DNA from 2 places in the Micromonospora sp. NPDC007208 genome. Region 2 is predicted to be linked to the other one. Evidence: riboswitches for the same ligand, from Rfam matches in the RefSeq annotation. Region 2 holds a riboswitch; the other holds the start of a gene.

Region 1 (3,398 bases), on a different contig from region 2:
AGCGCAGGTGGTAGCGGCTGCCGTCCCAGACGCCCGCCGGGGCCTGCGGGTCCCGACCGACGAAGAACGACCGGTACGCGGTGATCGCGTCCAGCAACTCCCGCTCCTCGCGGGCCGTCCGCTCCTGGTCGGCGGGCTTGCGGTCCAGGCCGCGCAGCGTCCCGTCGCGCAGCAGGGCCAGCCGGGTGGCGGCGGACTGGTAACCCCGCATCGCCCGTACCCCGGCGTCGCCGGCCACCCGCCGCGCCCAACTACGGGCGGCGTGTCGCCGGCCGAGACTGCTCAGGGCGGCCACCTCGGGCGGGCTGAGCCAGCCGGCGCGTACGTAGTCGGGCAGTGCCCGCTCGGTGAGCCGCCCCTCCCAGGCGCGCAGCCACAGCGCCAGCCCCACGGTGCCGAAGAAGACCGGCACCATGAGGCCCAGGAAGCCGTACAGCATGATCATGGCCTCGCCGGTGGCCTGGGTCAGCGTGGGCAGCAGGTTCCACGTGCCGTGCAGCATCATCGCCAGCAGCAGGCCGGCGATCGGGGCGAGCACCCGGATCCGCCGGTCGGCCGTCCGGGAGGCGATACCCAGCCCCACACCGGTCATCGAGGTGAAAAGGGGATGAGCGAATCCGAACAGCAGGATCCGCAGAATGAAGATCGCGATGACCTGCTGGATGCCGGTGGCCGGGCCGTAGCGGTCGGCGCCGGACGCGTAGCCCAACCCGCCCAGGTAGAGGATGTTCTCCACCATGGCGAAGCCGACCGCCGCGAGCCCGCAGTAGACCAGGCCGTCGGTGATCCCGGACCACTCGCGGCGGCGGAACACCAGCAGCAGGATCGGGCCCAGCGCCTTGGTCAGCTCCTCGATGAACGGCGCCACCAGCACCCCGGTGAGCGCGGACGGCAGGCCCCAGTCGGCGAAACGGTTGGCGGCGAAGTCGTTCACGGTGAGCGAGGCGGCGGTGGAGACGAACGCTCCCCAGGCGAAGCAGAAGATCAGGTACTTCAGCGGCTCGGGTTCGTACCGGTCCAGCCAGAGGAAGCAGGCGACCAGCACCGGCACCGGCAGGATGGCGGCGACCACCCCGATCAGCAGGGCCTGCGCACCGAGCGACTGGCCGAGGGTGAAGACCATGAACACCGCGCACGCCGCGATCAACAGCACCACCCCGGCCAGCACCAGGAACCGCCGCCAGCCCAGTCGGCGCAGCGGCATCCGGGGCGTCTCGCCCACGGGTGGGGCGGCGGGCGCGGGCGGGGCGGCGGGCGACGGCGGCAGCGGTGAACCGGGCGGGGTGTCGGCCATGCGGTCAGCGTAGCCATCCCCCGCCGGCTGGTTCGGTCGCATCGGTAGCCGCTATGCTGCCGACAGGTCACGAGCGCCAGCGTCAAGCCCCGGCTTGCTGGCCGGCAACCCTCGTCGAGTTCGCGGTGGGGTGCCCCGGGTGATGACCGGGCCCAGCCCGATCGGTGTGCTGGGCAAGCGCGGACCCCGTCCCGATGTCGCACCCGGGGTCCCTGACCCCGGAGGTTCCGGCGTGTCCGTCACTCTCGTTCCCGCACTGCCCAGCCTGCCCACCGTGCCGTCGGCGCCGTCCGCGCCGCTCGACGTCCTCGGCGTGCCCGGCGAGATCAACCTGGACTACGCGGCCAGTGCGCCGTGCGCGCGGGCCGCCGCCGACGCCGTGGCCGAGCTGCTGCCCTGGTACGCCAGCGTGCATCGCGGAGCGGGAGCGCTGTCGCGGCGCTGCACCCTCGCGTACGAGCAGGCACGGCAGACGATCGGTGACTTCTTCGGCGCTCGCGCCGACGATCACGTGATCTTCACCCGCAACACGACGGACGCGCTCAACCTGCTGGCCCGGGCCGTGCCGGCCGGCACCACGGTGGTCACGTTCGCCTCCGAGCACCACGCCAACCTGCTGCCCTGGCCGCGCGGGTCGGTACGGCTGCCGGTGCCCGCCGACCCCGACGGGGCGGTACGCGACCTCGCCGCCGCCCTCACCGAGCTGCGCCGGGGCAGCAGCCCGGCGCTGCCGGTGCTGGTCGCGGTGACCGGTGCGAGCAACGTGACAGGTGAGCGGTGGCCGGTCGCCGAACTGGCGCGGGTGGCCCACCGGCACGGTGCCCGGATCGTGCTCGACGCCGCGCAACTCGCCCCGCACGCCCCGGTCGACCTGCTCACGCTCGACGTCGACTACCTGGCCGTGTCCGGCCACAAGCTGTACGCGCCGTTCGGCGCGGGCGTGCTGATCGGCCGGGCGGACTGGCTGGACGCCGCCCCGCCGTACCTGGCCGGTGGTGGGGCCACCAGCCACGTCGGGCCGGCCACCCACGACGTGACCTGGGCGACCGGCCCGGCCCGACACGAGGGCGGCACCCCGAACCTGCTCGGCGCGGTTGCCCTGGCGGCGGTGTGCGCGGCGCTCGACGACGCGGACCAGGCCGCGCTGGCCGCCCACGAGCAGGCCCTGCTGGCCCGGCTGCGGACCGGCCTCGCCGCCCTGCCGCACGTCGTCGAGCTGCGCACCTTCGGCCCGGACGCGCCCCGCGTCGGCATCGTCTCGTTCGTGGTCGCCGGATGGGACTCCACCGAGGTGGCCGCCCGGCTGGCCGCCGAGCACCACATCGGCGTACGGGACGGGTTGTTCTGCGCCCACCCGCTGGCCCGGCGTCTGCTCAGCGAGGCGGCGGGGCGGACCGGCCGGCGGGACCTGCCGCCCACCGCGCTCCGCGCCAGCATCGGGCTGGGCAGTACGGCAGCCGAGGTGGACCGGCTGCTCGCGGCGCTGGCCGAGCTGGGCTGACCGCGGCCTGCGCTCAGCCGACCGGCGGGGCGGTGGGTGGCTTGGGCGCCTCGCCGGCCTCGGCGGGTTCACCGACCGGGCGTTCCTGCTCCCCGAAGGCGGTGCGGATCCACCGGTTCGCCTCCTCCTGCTCGATCCCGGAGGCGACCAGCAGGTCGCTCGCGGTGGTGCGGATCTGGGCGATCACCACGCTGCCGGAGAAGCCCACCCCGGCGCCGTACGCCCGGCCGGCCTCGCTGACCGCCCGCAGCGACCGTTCCCGGGCCTTCTGCGGCTCCTCGCCGGCGGCGAACTCGTGCTTGAGCAGCCGGACCGACTCGGCGAGGTGGCCGATCGCGTCCGGCATCGGATCGGGCACCGGTTCCTCGTCCTCGACAAGCGTGACGGACCGGCGGATCAGCGTGCCGCTGTTGCGCATCGCCCGGTCGATCGGGTCGGCTGCCTCCGCGTAGTGGGTGAGTTCGTCGCGGCGGTGCCAGCGGGCCGGGGAGAGGGTAGCCGTCTCCTTCGCCCCCTCGATCGCCTCGCCCAACGTGGCCAGTTCATCCTTGTTGTTGCGCAGCCTCTCCAGCGCGCTCTGGATGGCGGCGCGGTCCCGGTTGC
Region 2 (3,398 bases):
AAGACCCCGGTGGTCCGGGCCAGGTCGCGGATGCCCGCACGGATCTCGTCGTCGTCGACGTACTCCATCCAGCCGCCGGTGCGGCGGACCGCCTCCAGGGCGTAGAGGCCGGCCGCCGGGTCGCCGATGTTGAGCGACTTGGCGATGCCGGTGGGCTTGACCGGGATGATCGTGTCGGTCTCGGCGTGCAGGGCGACGGCGATCGGGTTGCAGCCGGCGGACTGCGCGCCGAAGACCTTCCAGCCGTCGGCCGGTGCCTCGACCAGGCCGATCTCCACCAGCTCCGAGAACGCCTTGTCAATCTTGGTGAGCAGCTCGCCGCTGGCCATCGGGATGACCACCTGCGCGGGGATCCGCCAGCCGAGCTGCTCGGCCACCTCGTAGCCGAGGGTCTTGGAGCCCTCCGCGTAGTACGGCCGGACGTTCACGTTGACGAACGCGGTGTCCTCGAACTCGTCGGTCTCCACCAGCTCGCCGCAGAGCCGGTTGACATCGTCGTACGAGCCGTCGATGGCGACCAGCTCGCCGCCGTAGACGGCGGTGGTGATGACCTTGCCCTGCTCCAGGTCGCTGGGGATGAAGACCACCGAGGGCACCCCGGCGCGGGCGGCGTGGGCGGCCACCGAGTTGGCCAGGTTGCCGGTCGACGCGCAGGCGAACCGGGTGAAGCCGAGCGCCTTGGCTGCGGTGAGCGCCACCGAGACGACCCGGTCCTTGAACGAGTGGGTGGGGTTGGCGCTGTCGTCCTTGACCCAGAGCGGCGCGGTGATGCCCAACTCGGCGGCGAGGAGCGGGGCCGCCACCAGTGGGGTCAGCCCCGGGTCGAGGGTGACCCGGGTGGCCGGGTCCTGACCGGCGGGGAGCAGTGCGGCGTACCGCCAGATGTTGTTCGGGCCGGCCTCGATCTGCTCGCGGGTGACGGTGGCCAGTGCGGCGGTGTCGTAGTCGACTTCCAGCGGGCCGAAACACTCGTAACAGGCGTGCTGGGCGGCGAGCGGGTAGCGGGCCGAACAGGCACGGCAGACCAGGGCGCGGGCGGGGCTGGCGGAGGTGTCAATGCCGGAGGTGACGAGCGTCGACGTCATGTCGAGAGTCCTCTCATCTTTCCCCGCATCGCACGGTGCGGCGGGGACGGAATTGGCACCTGCCCCGCGGGTCGCTCAGCGGTGAGCGCGCGGGGTGGTTGCCGGGGCGTCGTCGGGCCGTATCCCTCAGCCCCTCTGGATGAGGTATTCAGTTGTGCCGTCGAGTCTAGGACAACGCTGTCGGCCGCTGCTACCGCAGATCCCACGGTGTGAGCGAACCGCCGGTATCCCGGCGGGTGGCGTGCGCTGCTGGTCAGCGGCGGCGTCGACGCCCGAGGTAGACCGCGACGGCCCCGAAGACGGCCAGTAGGGCCACGAGAACCCAGCCCGCAGTGGCGATGGCGCCACCCGTGGGCCGGTCACCGCCGGCGAGCAGCCAGACCGCACCCGACACGACGAGAAGCGCGACCACCACGGACACCATGACGACCACGGCGCGCTGCGCGGGGGTCATCGCTGCCACCGCGGTCGAACGGTGCCGGGCATCGCGGCGCCCGGGTCGGCCAGGATCTCGGCGACCGAGCGGCCGCCGATGGTCAGCGACCCGAGCAGGGCGTTGCGGGCCTGCTCGGCTTCGGCCTCGGCGGCTCGAATCGCGTCGCGTACGTGCTCGCCGAGGGTGAGGTTGTCCACGGAACGCCGGGCCTGCGGTGTGATCCGTACGTCGAGCAGCTGACCGCCGATGCCGACGGTTGCGATCACCGCGCCGTCGCCGGCCGCACCCTGATACTGGTCGCCCGTCGGCCGCTCGACGAAATCCGCCGCCGACTCCATCGCGGCGGCGATGTCACGACGGATCGCCGAGAGGGCATCGGGGTTCATCCGGCCCTCCGGGCGGCGGTACGCAGTGCCTCGGCGGCCGACGCCGGGTCGTACGCCTGCGGCGCTGGTGCGGGAACGTCGACCGGAGCGGGCTGCCCGGAGACCTCGGCGATCGTCGCGGTCAGGGCCTGGGCGGCGCGCATCCTCGCGTCACCCACGGCGGTCACGCACGCTGCCCCGAGGGCCTGCGCGTCGAGGTCGCGGAACGCCTGCGGGCTGAGGTAGACGTCTTCGACCCGGCCGGCCCCGGTGGCCCTGACCACCACGGTGCCCGAGTCGTCAGTGCCCTCGTAGACCGCCTCCTGTGCCGCGCTGATCCGGGCGAGGACCCCGTTGAGCTGATCGGTCATCGCTCGCAGCGACCCGCCGGTCAGGGCCGCGCGTTCCGCCTCGCGCGCCGCGTGCTCGAACGCTGGTACGTCGCTCACTCCTTCACCCACCCCTTCGGCTCGGCGATGCGAACCCGGACCTGCTCGGGCAGTTGCAGGCTCGTGGTGTCGATCCGGTCACTGTCGCTTGTGAACATGTTCTCCAGAACGCTGAAGGCGTCGCCGACGTCACGCCCAGCCGTCCACACCTGCTGCACGAAGGTCAGCACCGCGGTGAGCGTCGTGATGGCGAACGCCGCCCATGCTCCGACGATCGCCCACTGCACGGCCGGCGTATAAGGGCCGGAAGCGTAGGCCACACCGGCGGCCACCAGCGCCGCGCCCGTGACGCTGATGTAGCTGACCAGGTTCGTGGTCAGGCCCCACCACATGTCGTCGCACATGTTCCGTACGTTGCTCGCCGCCTGCGCGATCGCGTCGAGTGCGGGCTCGATGCGCGTTTCCAGGAACGCCTTGAACGCCTCGGCGCCCTGATCGGCCCAGTAGGTGTCGACGTCACCGCGCGCCCGGGTCAGGCCCGCCTTGCACTGCTCGAACACGTCGCTCATGTCGTTCCACGCCTCGGAACCCTTGTCCCACGGGTCCGGCGTGCGGATGTTGATCTCGACGAGTGCGGTGAGGCTGGCCACCACCGCCGGACCGCCACCGGTGGGCCAGACGGCCGCGGCGAGCGCGGTGCCGAGGACACCGACCAACACCCAGAGGTTTTCGGTGGTGTCGCCGTCGAGTCGGTCGGAGTAGAGCGAGGAGTCGGACATCGCGGCTCCGTTCAATCCTGGTATGTGAAGTTCTCGCCCCGCACCCGCTCCTGCTCCTCGTAGTGGGTGGCGATGGTGGTCAGTGCGGTGCCGATCGAGTCCATCGTCTTCTGCAGCGCCGCGGCGACGTCGTCCACGCCCTGCCGGACACGCTCGTAGTCGTCGGGCAGGTTCCAGGCGAACATCGGAAAGGCATCCCGGGGCAGTGTCAGCGAGGCGATCCTGGGCAGCACCGTATCGGCGAATGATTTCGCGTCGGCGCTGATCGCCTGGCCGGCCTTGCGCATGGCCTCGGTTTCGAGCGACGTCACGACGGCCCCCTCACCAGACATCCAGCGATCGAT

What was found. Region 2 has a riboswitch for S-adenosylmethionine ahead of thrC (threonine synthase). Riboswitches for the same ligand answer to the same signal wherever they lie in the genome.
Region 1: linked by a shared signal. The riboswitch ahead of ACFYL6_RS23230 (aminotransferase class V-fold PLP-dependent enzyme) and the one ahead of thrC (threonine synthase) in region 2 are both predicted to bind S-adenosylmethionine.

What each region holds. Positions count from the first base shown of each region.
Region 1 is NZ_JBIAFG010000013.1:5,849-9,246, reverse strand. It holds gene ACFYL6_RS23235 (PrsW family intramembrane metalloprotease) at 1-1,336, opposite strand, end outside; SAM riboswitch class IV at 1,360-1,480, shown strand; gene ACFYL6_RS23230 (aminotransferase class V-fold PLP-dependent enzyme) at 1,527-2,795, shown strand; gene ACFYL6_RS23225 (aromatic acid exporter family protein) at 2,809-3,398, opposite strand, start outside.
Region 2 is NZ_JBIAFG010000026.1:49,694-53,091, reverse strand. It holds gene thrC (threonine synthase) at 1-1,085, opposite strand, end outside; SAM riboswitch class I at 1,096-1,231, opposite strand; gene ACFYL6_RS32125 (hypothetical protein) at 1,339-1,539, opposite strand; gene ACFYL6_RS32120 (YbaB/EbfC family nucleoid-associated protein) at 1,536-1,907, opposite strand; gene ACFYL6_RS32115 (YbaB/EbfC family nucleoid-associated protein) at 1,904-2,335, opposite strand; gene ACFYL6_RS32110 (hypothetical protein) at 2,332-3,054, opposite strand; gene ACFYL6_RS32105 (hypothetical protein) at 3,066-3,365, opposite strand.